DNA from 4 places in the Shewanella sp. LC6 genome. Region 1 is predicted to be linked to each of the others. Evidence: predicted binding sites of a transcription regulator. Region 1 holds the regulator's gene; each other region holds the start of a gene.
The links. Region 1 encodes sigma-54, which starts transcription at its own class of promoters, with help from an activator protein. Its sites were predicted from a motif close to GTTGGCACGNNNNTNGNNT; they were not measured.

Region 1 (3,378 bases):
CGCACTTGGTCGCTGAGTTCATAGATATTCAGATTCGAGGTATCTATATAGTGATCCATCTGCTGTGACAGCGGCTCCAGCAATTTGCCTTCAAGTTTGATGGCTTCTTGCAGTGACACTCGGCTCTTAGATAAGGGATGTAAGCGCCGCGTTTCGCTATAGCGTTTTAGCAGCACTTTATCGCTGGAGTTTAAGAAGAAGCTGGTGAGTTCAGTGCCCGTAGGCAGGCTGGCAAGCTGTTTAACCAGCACTTTGTCTTGCTCTGGTAAATTGCGCACGTCAACACTGATAGCAACGAGATCGTTACTGCCTTTGAGCTGTTCAAGCAAACTGCCAATCAAAGGCAAAGGCAAATTATCGACACAATAGTAGCCGAGATCTTCAAGCACTCTAAGTGCGACCGATTTGCCTGAGCCTGAACGCCCTGACACTATGACCAGTTTCATCCAATGATTACCTGATAGAGTTCCGTTTCATCATGCGTCTTGCGCAATTGTTTTAATATTTGCTTGTCACTGAGCTTTTCAGCCATGCATGACAAGGTACTTAGGTGCTGCTGACATTGGTCGGCAGGCACGAGTAGTGCAAATAAAATATCGACGGGTTGTTTATCGATAGCATCAAAGGCTATCGGCTCCTCACATTTTATCAATATCGCTATGGGTTGTGTTATATCGGTTAATCGACCATGTGGAATGGCGATACCGTTACCTATACCTGTGCTACCCATCTTTTCGCGCGCCACGAGGCTTTCGAAGATCTCTTGAGATGAGAGGGTGGGGTACTGGGCAGCGGCTAAGTCGCTGATGAGTTCCAGTACCTTTTTCTTACTGCCCGGAGTGGCGCAGGTTGTGCACTCCGGCCGCAGTATGGTACGAAGTTCCATTGCTAGTGTTTTGTTAACTTCTCTTTGTGTTTAATAACCTGACGATCAAGTTTATCAATCAGGACGTCTATGGCAGCATACATATCTGCATGCTCTGAAGTCGCGAAGACTTCACCACCGGTGAGGTTGATTCTCGCTTCGGCAATCTGTTGCATTTTCTCAACATTGAGCACAACGTGCACATTATTGATCTGTTCGAAATGACGTTCAAGTTTTGAAAACTTTTCCTCAACATATGCCCGTAACGATTCAGTAATCTCGATATGGTGTCCACTTAGGTTTATTTGCATAGAAACGTCCTCCGATACTCACAATAGGCTATAAACTTTTACGCTGATTGGAAGGGGGAATAAGCATCGCTTCTCGGTACTTCGCAATGGTTCTGCGCGCAACGTTAATTCCCTGTTCTGCCAGAAGTTGAGCCATCTTGCTGTCGCTTAATGGTTTTTTCTGGTTTTCCGCTGCAACCAGTTTCTTAATGAAAGCTCTGATTGCTGTGGATGAGCACTCACCGCCATCATCCGTCCCGACGTGGCTTGAGAAGAAATATTTTAGTTCAAAAAGTCCTTTTGGGGTATGCATGTATTTTTGAGTCGTCACCCGTGAAATGGTGGACTCATGCATTTCTACCGCTTCGGCGATATCGTTAAGGACCATAGGTTTCATGGCTTCTTCGCCATATTCGAAGAAACCCTGTTGGTATTGCACTATGCAGTTTGCCACCTTGAGCAGTGTTTCGTTGCGGCTTTCAAGGCTTTTGATAAACCATTTAGCCTCTTGCAGATGGCCACGAATAAATTGGCTATCAGCTTGATTTTTTGAACTTCGGGCCATTGCTGCATATTGCTGATTTACGTTGATTTTTGGCATGCAGTCAGGGTTTAATTCGACCACCCAACGGCCGTTTTTCTTCGACACCGATACATCGGGGATCACATATTCTTCATCGACAGGGGTGATGAGTAAACCGGGGCGAGGATTTAAGGTTTGGATCAGCGCAATACTGTCCCTTAACTCGTCCTCTTTCAGTTTGGTCTTACGCATTAACAGCCTAAAGTCGCGAGCGGCGATCAGATCTAAATGATCTTTGATCAACATGCGGGCGTTTTCGAGGTGTGGAGTATCCGGCGAGAAGTGGGAGAGTTGAATAAGCAGACATTCGCTTAAATCCCTTGCCGCGACACCAACGGGGTCGAAGTGTTGAATACGCTTGAGCACGGCTTCAACTTCGTCGAGTTCAATCTCGGGATTGCCCATGGCTTCGAGGATATCTTCAGTGCTTTGAGTGAGATAACCTTGATCGTCGATGGCATCAATAATCGCGGTGGCAATGGCTAAATCGGTTTCAGAGAAGGGCGTGAGGTTTTTTTGCCATTCTAAATGTTCGTACAACCCCTCGCTAGTTTCCCCTTGGAAGGGCATGTCATCTTCACGGCTAGCGCCAGAACCTGAGTTTGGCGATGCGGTAAAGACTTCATCCCAAGTGGTATCCATGGGTAACTCTTCGGGCAGAGATTCTTTGGTCAGCGACTCGGCAATGTCCACGGTGGAATTATCTTGTTCCTGTGGTTGGGCTGTCGTTTCGCTAAAGTCGGTATCGGCGATATCTTGCTTACGTTCGCTAGGCGCGTCAAATTGCTCCTCTTCCAGCTCGAGAAGAGGATTAGAGTCTAAGGCTTGCTGGATTTCTTGTTGCAGTTCCAATGACGACAGTTGCAGCAGGCGAATGGCCTGCTGAAGTTGTGGCGTCATGGTTAACTGTTGACCCAGTTTGAGCTGGAGTGACGCTTTCATGTTACCGCTGATCCCTAGGTTATTATTGTGAGTTTAGGTCGCTTGATATCATATGGATGGAGCCTAGCGCTCTCAAATTCAAGGCTTATTAGCTTTGTTTTAGTAACTATAGCCTGAATTGTTCACCTAAGTACACAGCCCTAACTTGCTGATTGTCTAAGATCTCTGCGGGTGTGCCCTCGGCAATAAGATTACCGTGACTCACAATGTAAGCATGTTCACAGACGTCTAAGGTCTCGCGCACATTGTGGTCAGTGATCAGTACACCAAGGCCTCGGCTCTTAAGCTGCTCGATAATTTTCTTGATATCGATAACGGAGATCGGATCAACGCCCGCAAAGGGCTCATCAAGCAGAATAAACTTGGGGTTGGCCGCTAAGGCGCGGGCAATTTCGACGCGGCGACGTTCACCGCCCGATAAGGACATGCCTTGGCTGTCACGAATATGGGTGATATGGAACTCTTCTAGCAGTTGCTCTAGTGCTTCTTCGCGCTGGTCACTATTGAGCTCTTTACGGGTTTGCAGTACCGCCATGATGTTGTCGTGTACGGTTAATTTACGAAAGATACTCGCTTCCTGTGGTAGGTAACCAATACCTTTGCGGGCACGCAGATGCATAGGATCGGCGGTTAAATCATCATCGTCGATAAAGATATGGCCTTTATCGCTTTTAACTAAGCCCACGACCATGTAAAAG
Region 2 (3,378 bases), 2.5 Mb from region 1:
ATCAAATGCTAATGGCGCAATCTGTGCCCATGGCCGATGACATTACCGCCGAAGCCGACTCAGGCGGCCACACCGACAATCGCCCTCTGGTCACGTTATTGCCGACCATTTTGGCGCTCAAAGATACCATTCAAGCCAAGTACCAATACAAAACGCCTATCCGTGTGGGCGCTGGTGGTGGTATCGGCACGCCTGATGCGGCGCTGGCGACCTTCAATATGGGCGCGGCCTATATTGTCACTGGCTCAATCAACCAAGCCTGTGTTGAGGCTGGGGCCAGCGAACATACCCGTAAATTACTCGCCACCACCGAAATGGCCGATGTGACTATGGCGCCCGCCGCCGATATGTTTGAAATGGGCGTTAAGTTACAAGTGGTTAAGCGCGGCACCCTATTCCCTATGCGCGCCAATAAACTCTATGAGATTTACACCCGCTACGACTCGATTGAGGCGATCCCACCAGAGGAAAGGCAAAAGCTGGAAGATCAAGTGTTTCGCGCCTCATTAGATGAGATTTGGGCAGGTACTGTGGCGCACTTTAATGAACGCGATCCTAAGCAAATTGAGCGCGCGCTGGATAATCCAAAACGCAAAATGGCACTGATTTTCCGCTGGTATTTAGGTCTTTCGAGTCGCTGGTCAAACACGGGCGAAGTTGGTCGCGAAATGGATTATCAGATTTGGGCAGGCCCCGCCCTCGGCGCCTTTAATGCTTGGGCTAAAGGCAGTTATTTAGATGATTACCGTGAGCGCAATGCAGTCGATTTAGCTAAACATTTAATGCAGGGCGCCGCCTACCAAGCACGGATTAACCTGTTGTTATCCCAAGGGGTAAGTATTCCGGTCAGCTTGCAACGCTGGAAACCACTACAACGCTGCTAATTCGCATTGGTAAACCTTATTGAGCGGGTTAAGTGAACACTTAACCCGCTTTTTTTACATTCATTTTTTGGGCTTAAAACCGATTGGAGTTCAGTTTCCGCTCTGCATTGTCACTTCAATGGCACGCCGTAAACCCATCCTAGGGACTCAACGGAAAAACCCCTTTTTCCGATGGCCCACTCTGTCACAGAACGTAGCGCGACAATGCTCACCTGCAACTGGCCTGTAAAATTACAGTTTATCGATTTTTAATATGCCATTTTTAAAGTTAGGCAAATAGAGAATGGAAACACACTGGCCATTTCGAATAAATGATTCGTGGTTTTTATTTGAAAAAAAGTAACTTGCAGTAACGTAGTCATTGTATGCAAAGCGTACACCCGATACCGAAAATGATTCCTCTCTGCTAGCGCTTTGGTTGACTTGATGATCCTTTATACATCCAGAAATCAACTGTGTTTTATTTTCCAAAACGGATTGTTGAACTTGGTAAATGTCGAGATATGTAGAAAGAGTCGCGAAAAAACCGATTAGGATAAAGCTAAAACTCAGCACAAAAATAGTGCTTGGTCTTAAGTTAACGGTTTCCGAAAGGTGTTTTATGAAAGGCGTATATTTATAAGCAACAATAAATATAACAGCTGCAATGACAAAGCCAATTAGGCTAACGGGATCTGAACTGAAAGCTTCTATTTCGCTTACGAAGTAGGAGTTGCTTGAAGGAACTAACATATTATGAATGTGTGACTCCACGGTTCTAATAACATTGGTTTTGCAAAAAAATTAACTCTCACTTTTAAATCAACAACATAATGCCATTTCGACGTACCATCAAGCCATTATGCTGTTTCTCACAATATTCTCACTGCAACTCTTACCGAATCGCAGGTAAAAATTGCCTATCTCGCTTATATCAGCCATTACTCCTGCCAACACACCAATTAAAAATAACGTTAATAATCAGAATTTTAATCAACATCTTCAAAGTTGGCATTAAGCTCGCAATATCTCATTTGTGAGTTTATTGCGGGATTGAGTGATAACGGGATGTAAGACGTAACCTAGCTTATCCAACTCACCCGGCAACTAGCTCACTCGACGTAAACATGCAGAGTGAAGAATACAGAAAAACCGAAATAAGACAAAGGAGGTGGCTATGTTAGGTTGGACCTTAATGTTTCTGGTTGTGGCCATTATCGCCGGACTGTTTGGATTTACGGGGATCGCTGGCGCCGCAGCAGGAATCGCAAAGATTATTTTCTTCCTATTTATTGTATTACTTGTGATTTCCCTGCTGGTCAACGCCCTTAAGGGTAAGGCACCACGCGCTTAAATTGGATAAAAGGAGAATCGATATGAAACCTATGACCATGATTACCAATGCATTTTTAGCCTTATTATTAACCTTTGGACTGTCAGCCTGTAGCGACAACCATGCCGAGGACGCAGGCGAAAAAATCGATGAAGCCATCACTGATACCGGCAATGCAATTGAAGATGCCTGTGAAGAACTGAAAGAAGGCGTTAAAGCGAAAGATACACGCTGCTAAAACGGATGACAGCGAGTAGTGAGTCCCACAAACGAGCCTATCAGGATAACCACAGTTCAATTGAGTACCACCGAGCCACTTTATCGCGACAGTCATTGGTTACGATAAAGTGGATTTTCCTGAGGTTCGCCGTTTATCGATGGAGGAGATGCCAATGCTGCGTAGGATCCACATTAAGTATTTCTACCTGTTCGGAGCGCTGTTATTTGGCTATCTCGCCGTAACGGGGCACTCCCCCATCCTCACCTTTATTTGGGCATGGACCAGCCTATCCCTCGCCCTTGTCGGCTCGGCCTATTGGTTTAACCTCGCCAGTATTTTTAGAAAACGTCAGGATGGCTCCATCCCTTGGTATATTCGTTGGGGCTTTATTCCATTTTTACTAGGATGCCGACTCTATAATCTCTGGGCGCGGCGCCGTGATAGCGTGCCTTCAATGCAAGCCATTGATAAATATCTATACTTGGGTAGCCGCTTAAGCGCTGCTGATTTACCTAAACTGAATCGTTATGGCATTACCGCTATTTTAGATGTCACCGCCGAATTCGACGGCCTCGATGTGTCTCTGTATGAAGAGCATATCGACTATCTGAATATCCCTATTCTTGACCACAGCGTGCCGACTAGCGCCCAATTAAATCAGGCGATTAACTGGTTACACCGTCAAGTACGCGCCCAAAAGCGGGTATTAATCCACTGTGCGCTCGGCCGCGGGCGATCCGTAATGGTGCTGGCCGCTTATCTTGTGTGCCGCCGCCCCGAGCTCAGCTTTGCCGAGGTGCTGCAACAGATTAAAAGCATTCGTAAAACCGCAGGGTTAAATCGCTGGCAACTTAAAGCGCTGGAGCAGATGTACACTCAAGGGGAAATCAAACTGCATAAGCGAGCCTGGATTATCGCCAATCCCGTCTCTGGCGCGGGTAAATGGCAAACCCATGGCGAAC
Region 3 (3,378 bases), 2.1 Mb from region 1:
CGTAATACAGAAGAGGGACGGCGTTGGCGGGATATTTTTGATCAAGGTTTAGCGAAGCTCGATATTGATAGCATTATGGGCGATTTGTTATTTCAGCCAGAAGCCTTAAGTCAGTAATGCTATTTTGCACCTAACCAAAGCTGTGAGATGACATGTTTTGTCATCATTTTGTCTAACACTGCGAGTAATCAGTTGTGGGCGGCATTTCGTTATCACTGCTCAGCATGTTTGTGTGTGCCAGTGAGTATTTTGTCAGGTGATCGCGATGGGTTAATCAAGATCCAAACCAGCAGGGCATTGGTACAATATTTTAAGGTCGACTTAGTTGTGTTGGCCTATGATGGTCATGACATCACCATAGATGCGCCAGCTAAACTGGCGCATTATCTCTTTGAAATCATCAGCTCACCGGAGCAGGATGCGGGTGAGCAGTTTGCTGATAGCGCTGATTTACTCAATGAATAAAGGGATTATTACGAAGCAGAATTAGTGCAATCGCTGCCGAACTATGCATCAGCACTACCCACCAATGCTGAGTAGTGCTGAGTAGTGCTGAGTGATATGCCTTACGCCTTGGCGATCATGGTTATTACGCTTTCGCTACTGTGGTTATTACGCTTTCGCTACTGTGGTTATTACGCTTTCGCTACTATGGTTTGCCCAATCGGCGTTAGGCTTAACAGCGCCAGCTTAAGATGTTGGATCCCGAAAGGGATACCGATAATCGTCACAAAGCAAGCAAGAGCATGGGCCAAATGACCTATGGCCAACCAAATCCCAAACAGTAAGAACCAAATGATATTGCCCACCATGCCAAAGGCGCCTGTTCCTAAATCTTCACGGCCAGTTAAATGACGGCGATTCATTTGTTCTTGTCCAAAGGGCCAGAAGGTCAATTCACCAATCACAAAGCAGGCGCGACCAAAGGGAATACCGATAATACTGATAAAACACAGAATCCCCGCAAGCCACCAGGCTAGGCCCATCACAAATCCACCAAGGACAAACCAAGCAATATTGAAAATTAACCGTAGTAATGACATTGAAAACTCCTTATCGAATCCAAAATCTGTGCGACAGAAACAACATCCACACTCGAAATTATTAATTGATGCTTAAATGTCATAAGCGAGAATTATGCCAAAATATTTTTCATTAATAATCAATGGCATATTATAGTTTATACCTCTACGGATTGTGAGTTAAGCTAATATTTCGTGAATTTCCTTAATTCTTAGGAAGAATTTAGCCAAGCCCGCGTTACACTAAACACCTTATCTCCCCTTGAGTAAATAAATGCTAGTTAATAGTCCCGTCGAATCATTTTCTTTTGCAGGCAGAGAGATCTTTCTTAAAAGAGATGATTTATTACATCCTGCTTTTAGTGGTAATAAGGCGCGTAAGTTTGCCTACTTTCTAGACCATGATTTTGCTGGTGTGACTAAGGTGATTGGTCATGGCTCCGCGCAGGCTAATTCACTGTATTCGCTGTCGGCGCTCGCCAAACTGAAAGGCTGGCAGTGTGATTTTTATGTGGACCATATTGCTAGCCACGTACTGACTTTACCGACAGGGAACTATGCCGCAGCTATCGCCAATGGTACACAGGTTATTGATTTATCAAGCCTGATAGCAGCTAATCCTTTTCTTCTGCGTGAGTTTAAGTGGACTTGCCATGACTATATTGAGCATCAAGTTTTGGCTGCTGAGCCTGACACTTTGTTTATTCCGGAAGGCGGGCGCTGCCAGTATGCGGAGTATGGTGTCAGTCTGTTAGCCGTTGAAATTGAAACGTGGGCAATGCAACAGGGACTGACTGAACTGAAAGTGTTTTTACCCGCGGGAACGGGAACCACGGCATTATTTTTAAACCAATATTTTGTGCGTAAGCAAAGTCACATTCGAGTGCTTACCTGCGCAGTGGTGGGCGGCGATGAGTATTTAGCGCAGCAGTTTTATGAGTTAAATCCTAACGCTGCTGAGCATCCACAGATTTTGAATGTGGGGAAGAAATACCACTTTGGTAAACTCTATCCTGAGTTTTATGCCATGTGGCAGCGGATTTGCGCCTCAGGTATTCAATTTGAATTACTCTACGATCCCTTAGGTTTTATGGTGTTAGAAAAATATTTACCGCAGTGGGGCGCAAGCCCTGTGATGTATATCCATCAAGGTGGTTTGCTTGGAAATGAAACCATGTTGCCACGTTATTTGCGTAAATTTGGTAAAAGTCGTACGACCCTATAGAGCAGATGATTTACTTAGTGGCGCTAAGACATAATATGTTTGAAGCGACGTAATCTCTAAGTTAAGCTTATGATGTCGAACGATGGAAAATACTCATGACAGAAGCGGAATATCTCGCCAATTACGATCCTAAGGCTTTTAAGACTGTGTTACTGACAGTGGATGCAGTATTGTTTACCTACCATGATCAGCAGCTTAAAGTACTTTTAGTGCAACGCTCAAATCATCCTTTTTTAGGTTTTTGGGGATTACCTGGAGGCTTTATTGATGAATATTGCGATCAATCCCTAGAGGAAGCAGTGTTACGCAAATTGCAGGAGAAAACTGCAATAGTGCCACCTTATATTGAGCAGCTTTGCACCATGGGTAATAGTCGTCGCGATGTCAGAGGCTGGTCGGTGACCGTGTGTTATACCGCGTTGATGGGTTATCAAGCCTGCCAAGTCCAGATTGATTCAGTGAGTGATGTTAAGTGGTGGCCATTAGAGGATGTGCTACAGATGCCCTTGGCATTTGATCATCTGCAATTAATTGAGCAAGCGCGGGAACGCTTAACACAGAAAGCCTTATATTCTTTAGTGCCAGGCTTTGCGCTGGCTGAACCTTTTACCTTGCCAGAACTGCAACATGTGCATGAAGTCTTACTGGGTAAGCCTATCCAAAGTAAATCTTTTCGTCGCCGGGTTGAACAGGCCGATTTATTGATCGATACCGGATTGAAGCGTACTGAACGTGGGCGTCCTGCTAATTTATATCGCTTGAAACCTGATACGGCATCGTATCGATTCTTAAGAAATCTAGAATGTTAGTCAAAGTGTTTGCCGCTTAAAGTGGTTGCCCATAGCAATAATAGTGACAGATTATACGGTACATACAGTTAGCTTGAGTTATCAGGGTTTATGTAGCCGTCGATGTTGTCGTAATACGTCCATTCTTTACTTTTCGATATCCATTTCCCCATTATCATAGCTAAATTGCACTTAGTGTCTTAAGGACAATATATGCAATTTAGGTATATTCCTTAGTATTATCCGATAAAAAATAGTCTAAAAATCAACTTTACATATTAGTGTCTATAAGACACTATTGCTTGCAGACAACAAGATTGCTGTATATCACAGCGATCTTGCA
Region 4 (3,378 bases), 700 kb from region 1:
CAAATCTATCAGCAGCAGAGTCGGCCACAGAGAATTAAAGAAGTCACTTACTTTTAAGGTGTCATCTCCTATCAACCAGAAGACAAGCATGTCAGATGGTTTGGGTACGGATCATCGATAAACAAAAACCGCGCTTACTATGCGCGGTTTTTGTTAGAAATCCGTTTGTTCTTATAACGCTTTACGCTTTTAGATCATTGCCTAAGCTTGAGATTGTCGAGGTTTTACCTTTATCGTTATACGTCAGCGTGGTGGCATTTCGGCTCGCCTGCAAGGCTTGTGCAAAGCGGTTTAGGCTTGCAAGATTCATCTCGATCAAACTAGCATTTTGCGCGTTGAGATCTTTGCATTCCGCGAGAGCCTCTTTAATCACTGCCATTTTATCGGATAGCTCAACTTGCTCCGTGAGTAAGGCTTTATCGCTGTGACTAGCCAGCAAGTCATCATTTGCTTTAAGGGCTTGTAGACATGTTGATTTTTGCTCAGCAAGCGACAAAAGGAAATCGGCGTTTTGGTCAACCAAAGCGCCTTTTTCCTTAAGAATAATTTGTTTAAGAACAGCCAAATGGGCGTGTTGTTGATCTACCAGTTTAGCTATTTCTGTCATAGTTACTCTTTATTAAGCTCATTTAATTCTGCTTCGAAGCTGGCAATATTCGCAGCCAACTTTTCGGGATCAATTTTATAACGACCTTCGGCAATGGCTTGTTTTATTTCGGCCACCTTCTTTTGGTCGACTTCAGGTAGACTGGCCATTTTGGTTTGAGCTCCTTGTAACTGTTGAGCTTGAGCCGTAATGACAACAGAGTCACCTTTTAGTTGAGTTGATTTAGCCGCTACCTGAGAGGTTTTCTCGCTTTCGCTGCTTTGTTTAGTGCTGTTTGAACGGACTTGTGCGGCCGCTCCGGCGTTAAATTTGCTAATATCAATTGCCATTTTAGGCTCCAGCGTCATGTATACGGATTTCTTAACTGGGGTATCGGCAGCTTATCGAAAAGCTTTAGCTTATTTTACATTCTAACTTCTACTTCGCCAATCGCCGTAATTATGGCATCTAGCTCTTTGTTAGAACTGCTATTTTTGATTCGAATTTGGTCGCCGATATTACCATCTTGCAGCGCCTCTCCCACAGTTTTTAGTACGAAGTTATTTGAACGCACATAAATCGACACTGTGTCATTTTTACAGACAAAGCAAAGGTTGTTCGCAAAAATAGGATAATTTTTCGCGACTCGGCGTTTAACTCTAACGCCTGTAAGCTGATTAGTATCGCTAAATTGCATACCACGCAAACTATTTTGGTCAACATAGCGGATCTCGACCTGTGAAGGACTGATTAATTCACCTGGCGCTAAGGTTTCGGTTGCGACCACAACAGGAAAAAGAATGTCTACTCTAACAGACATAAAAATCTGCCAAGGGTAGGCGAGATCGGGGGTATCACAACTGACTTTTATGGTGTTATTACGGCTAATTTCGCGTTCTGAAGCTAATTCGACCCTTATTGGTGATGTGCACTGTGCTGGCAGCATTCGGTTATCGACCGTTTGTGGATTAATGTCGACTTTCGCATTTGCAGGTACAGCAATCTTTTCATTAATAAGGGCTTTAGCTAATTCGGATATCGCCGATACGCTAGGTATCACGGGTTCAGCCTTAGCTGCCGTGGATAGAAAAAGTGCGAAAATACTCAAAAAATAGACTAAATTTACTTTCATAATGAAGAGACTAGCTTGTAACGCCAGAATACACCTATACTTTTATCAAGCGTGAAACTGTTCAATGCTTCTTTCTTAGATTTTTGGTGTCAGAAGTTTGACTTAGTTTCAACTATGTTTATCGATAACAAGACGTAAGCAATTAATATGCCTATACTCAAACGAGTTTTAGGGCCGTACATAAACAGAACAACAAGGCAGAGTTATGTCGAGTATTCTTGATTCAGTCAACAAACGAACCCAACTCGTAGGTCAAAACCGGCTAGAACTATTGCTATTTAAGTTAAATGGTCGTCAACGGTTTGGGATAAACGTATTTAAAGTGAAAGAGGTTTTGCAATGCCCGCCATTAACGACATTGCCTAAACTCAATCCTTACGTCAAAGGAGTTGCCCATATTCGCGGTACAACTATTTCTGTTATCGATCTGAGTGCGGCAACGGGGGGGCGTCCGTTAGCGAGCACTGAAAATTGCTTTATCATCATTTCGGAATATAACCGTAGTGTGCAGGGGTTCTTGGTTAGTTCTGTTGAACGTATTATCAACATGAACTGGGAAGCCATTATGCCGCCACCGCAAGGTGCTGGGCGTTATTCCTATTTAACCGCGGTTACCGAGATTGAAGGTGAATTGGTTGAAATCTTGGATGTTGAAAAGATTTTAGATGAAATCTCACCTGTCAAAACGGCCATTAGTGAAGAGGTTAATGAGCAACTTACTCTCGATAGAAGTCAGCATTACCATATTATGGTGATTGATGATTCTGCGGTGGCACGCAAGCAAATTATTCGGTCGTTAGAGTCGTTAAATTTACAAATTGACACGGCAAAAGATGGTCGTGAGGCACTTGATAAGCTCAAGGCCATTGCAAGTGAAATGAATAACGTTGCCGATGAAATTCCACTCATTATCTCCGATATTGAGATGCCCGAAATGGATGGTTATACCTTAACGGCTGAGATCCGTGATGATCCTAAGCTTAAAAATATCAAGGTGGTACTGCACACCTCATTAAGCGGTGTCTTTAACCAAGCCATGGTACAAAAGGTTGGTGCCAATGACTTTATCGCAAAATTTAACCCTGACGAATTAGCTGCGGCAGTGAACAAGCATTTAAGTTTGTAGTGAGAGTGTGGGTTAGTGCCTAGTTGAGCTTTACGCTATAATCTAGCCCTTATTACATGATTGTTGTGCACTTATTTTGGTGCTTGCTATAGGATCTAGGACGTGAATGTGCCTGATAAATCACTCGCTGAAGCAGAATATAATCAATTTAGGTTGTTCTTAGAACAACATAGCGGCATCGTGCTAGGTGAAAATAAACAATACCTCGTACGTAGTCGTCTCGCGCCATTGATGGGCAAATATAACCTTCCTTCGTTATCCGATGTGGTAAAGCATTCGATGAAACCCACGGAACGAGCTTTACGAGCTGAAGTTATTGATGCCATGACCACTAATGAAACCTTATGGTTTCGTGACCGTTATCCATTTGAATTGCTTAATAATGTGCTATTACCAGAATACAGTAAGTTAGGTAGACCTTTAAAAATATGGTCTGCAGCTTGCTCGTCGGGTCAAGAGCCATATTCTTTAGCGATGACCATATTAGAGTACCAGCAAAAAAAACCTGGGGCGCTGCCTGGTGGTGCCTCGATT

Region 2: a site for sigma-54 is predicted at 1,871-1,889, ahead of FJD32_RS15235 (DUF1328 domain-containing protein). Genes of this name have one in related genera too.
Region 3: a site for sigma-54 is predicted at 1,127-1,145, ahead of FJD32_RS13380 (YccF domain-containing protein). Genes of this name have one in related genera too.
Region 4: a site for sigma-54 is predicted at 1,855-1,873, ahead of flgA (flagellar basal body P-ring formation chaperone FlgA). Genes of this name have one in related genera too.

Annotation. Positions count from the first base shown of each region.
Region 1 covers NZ_CP043902.1:835,395-838,772, forward strand. The annotation lists gene rapZ (RNase adapter RapZ) at 1-446, opposite strand, end outside; gene ptsN (PTS IIA-like nitrogen regulatory protein PtsN) at 443-886, opposite strand; gene hpf (ribosome hibernation promoting factor) at 889-1,176, opposite strand; gene FJD32_RS03770 (RNA polymerase factor sigma-54) at 1,205-2,680, opposite strand; gene lptB (LPS export ABC transporter ATP-binding protein) at 2,787-3,378, opposite strand, start outside.
Region 2 covers NZ_CP043902.1:3,384,696-3,388,073, forward strand. The annotation lists gene pfaD (eicosapentaenoate synthase subunit PfaD) at 1-884, shown strand, start outside; gene FJD32_RS15230 (hypothetical protein) at 1,116-1,616, opposite strand; gene FJD32_RS15235 (DUF1328 domain-containing protein) at 2,041-2,217, shown strand; gene FJD32_RS15240 (hypothetical protein) at 2,240-2,434, shown strand; gene FJD32_RS15245 (diacylglycerol kinase family protein) at 2,589-3,378, shown strand, end outside.
Region 3 covers NZ_CP043902.1:2,963,314-2,966,691, reverse strand. The annotation lists gene FJD32_RS13390 (transporter substrate-binding domain-containing protein) at 1-117, shown strand, start outside; gene FJD32_RS13385 (hypothetical protein) at 148-465, shown strand; gene FJD32_RS13380 (YccF domain-containing protein) at 636-1,043, opposite strand; gene FJD32_RS13375 (pyridoxal-phosphate dependent enzyme) at 1,297-2,247, shown strand; gene FJD32_RS13370 (NUDIX domain-containing protein) at 2,343-3,056, shown strand.
Region 4 covers NZ_CP043902.1:1,534,900-1,538,277, forward strand. The annotation lists gene FJD32_RS06895 (LPP20 family lipoprotein) at 1-57, shown strand, start outside; gene FJD32_RS06900 (flagellar protein FlgN) at 182-607, opposite strand; gene flgM (flagellar biosynthesis anti-sigma factor FlgM) at 610-936, opposite strand; gene flgA (flagellar basal body P-ring formation chaperone FlgA) at 1,011-1,718, opposite strand; gene FJD32_RS06915 (chemotaxis protein CheV) at 1,924-2,844, shown strand; gene FJD32_RS06920 (protein-glutamate O-methyltransferase CheR) at 2,947-3,378, shown strand, end outside.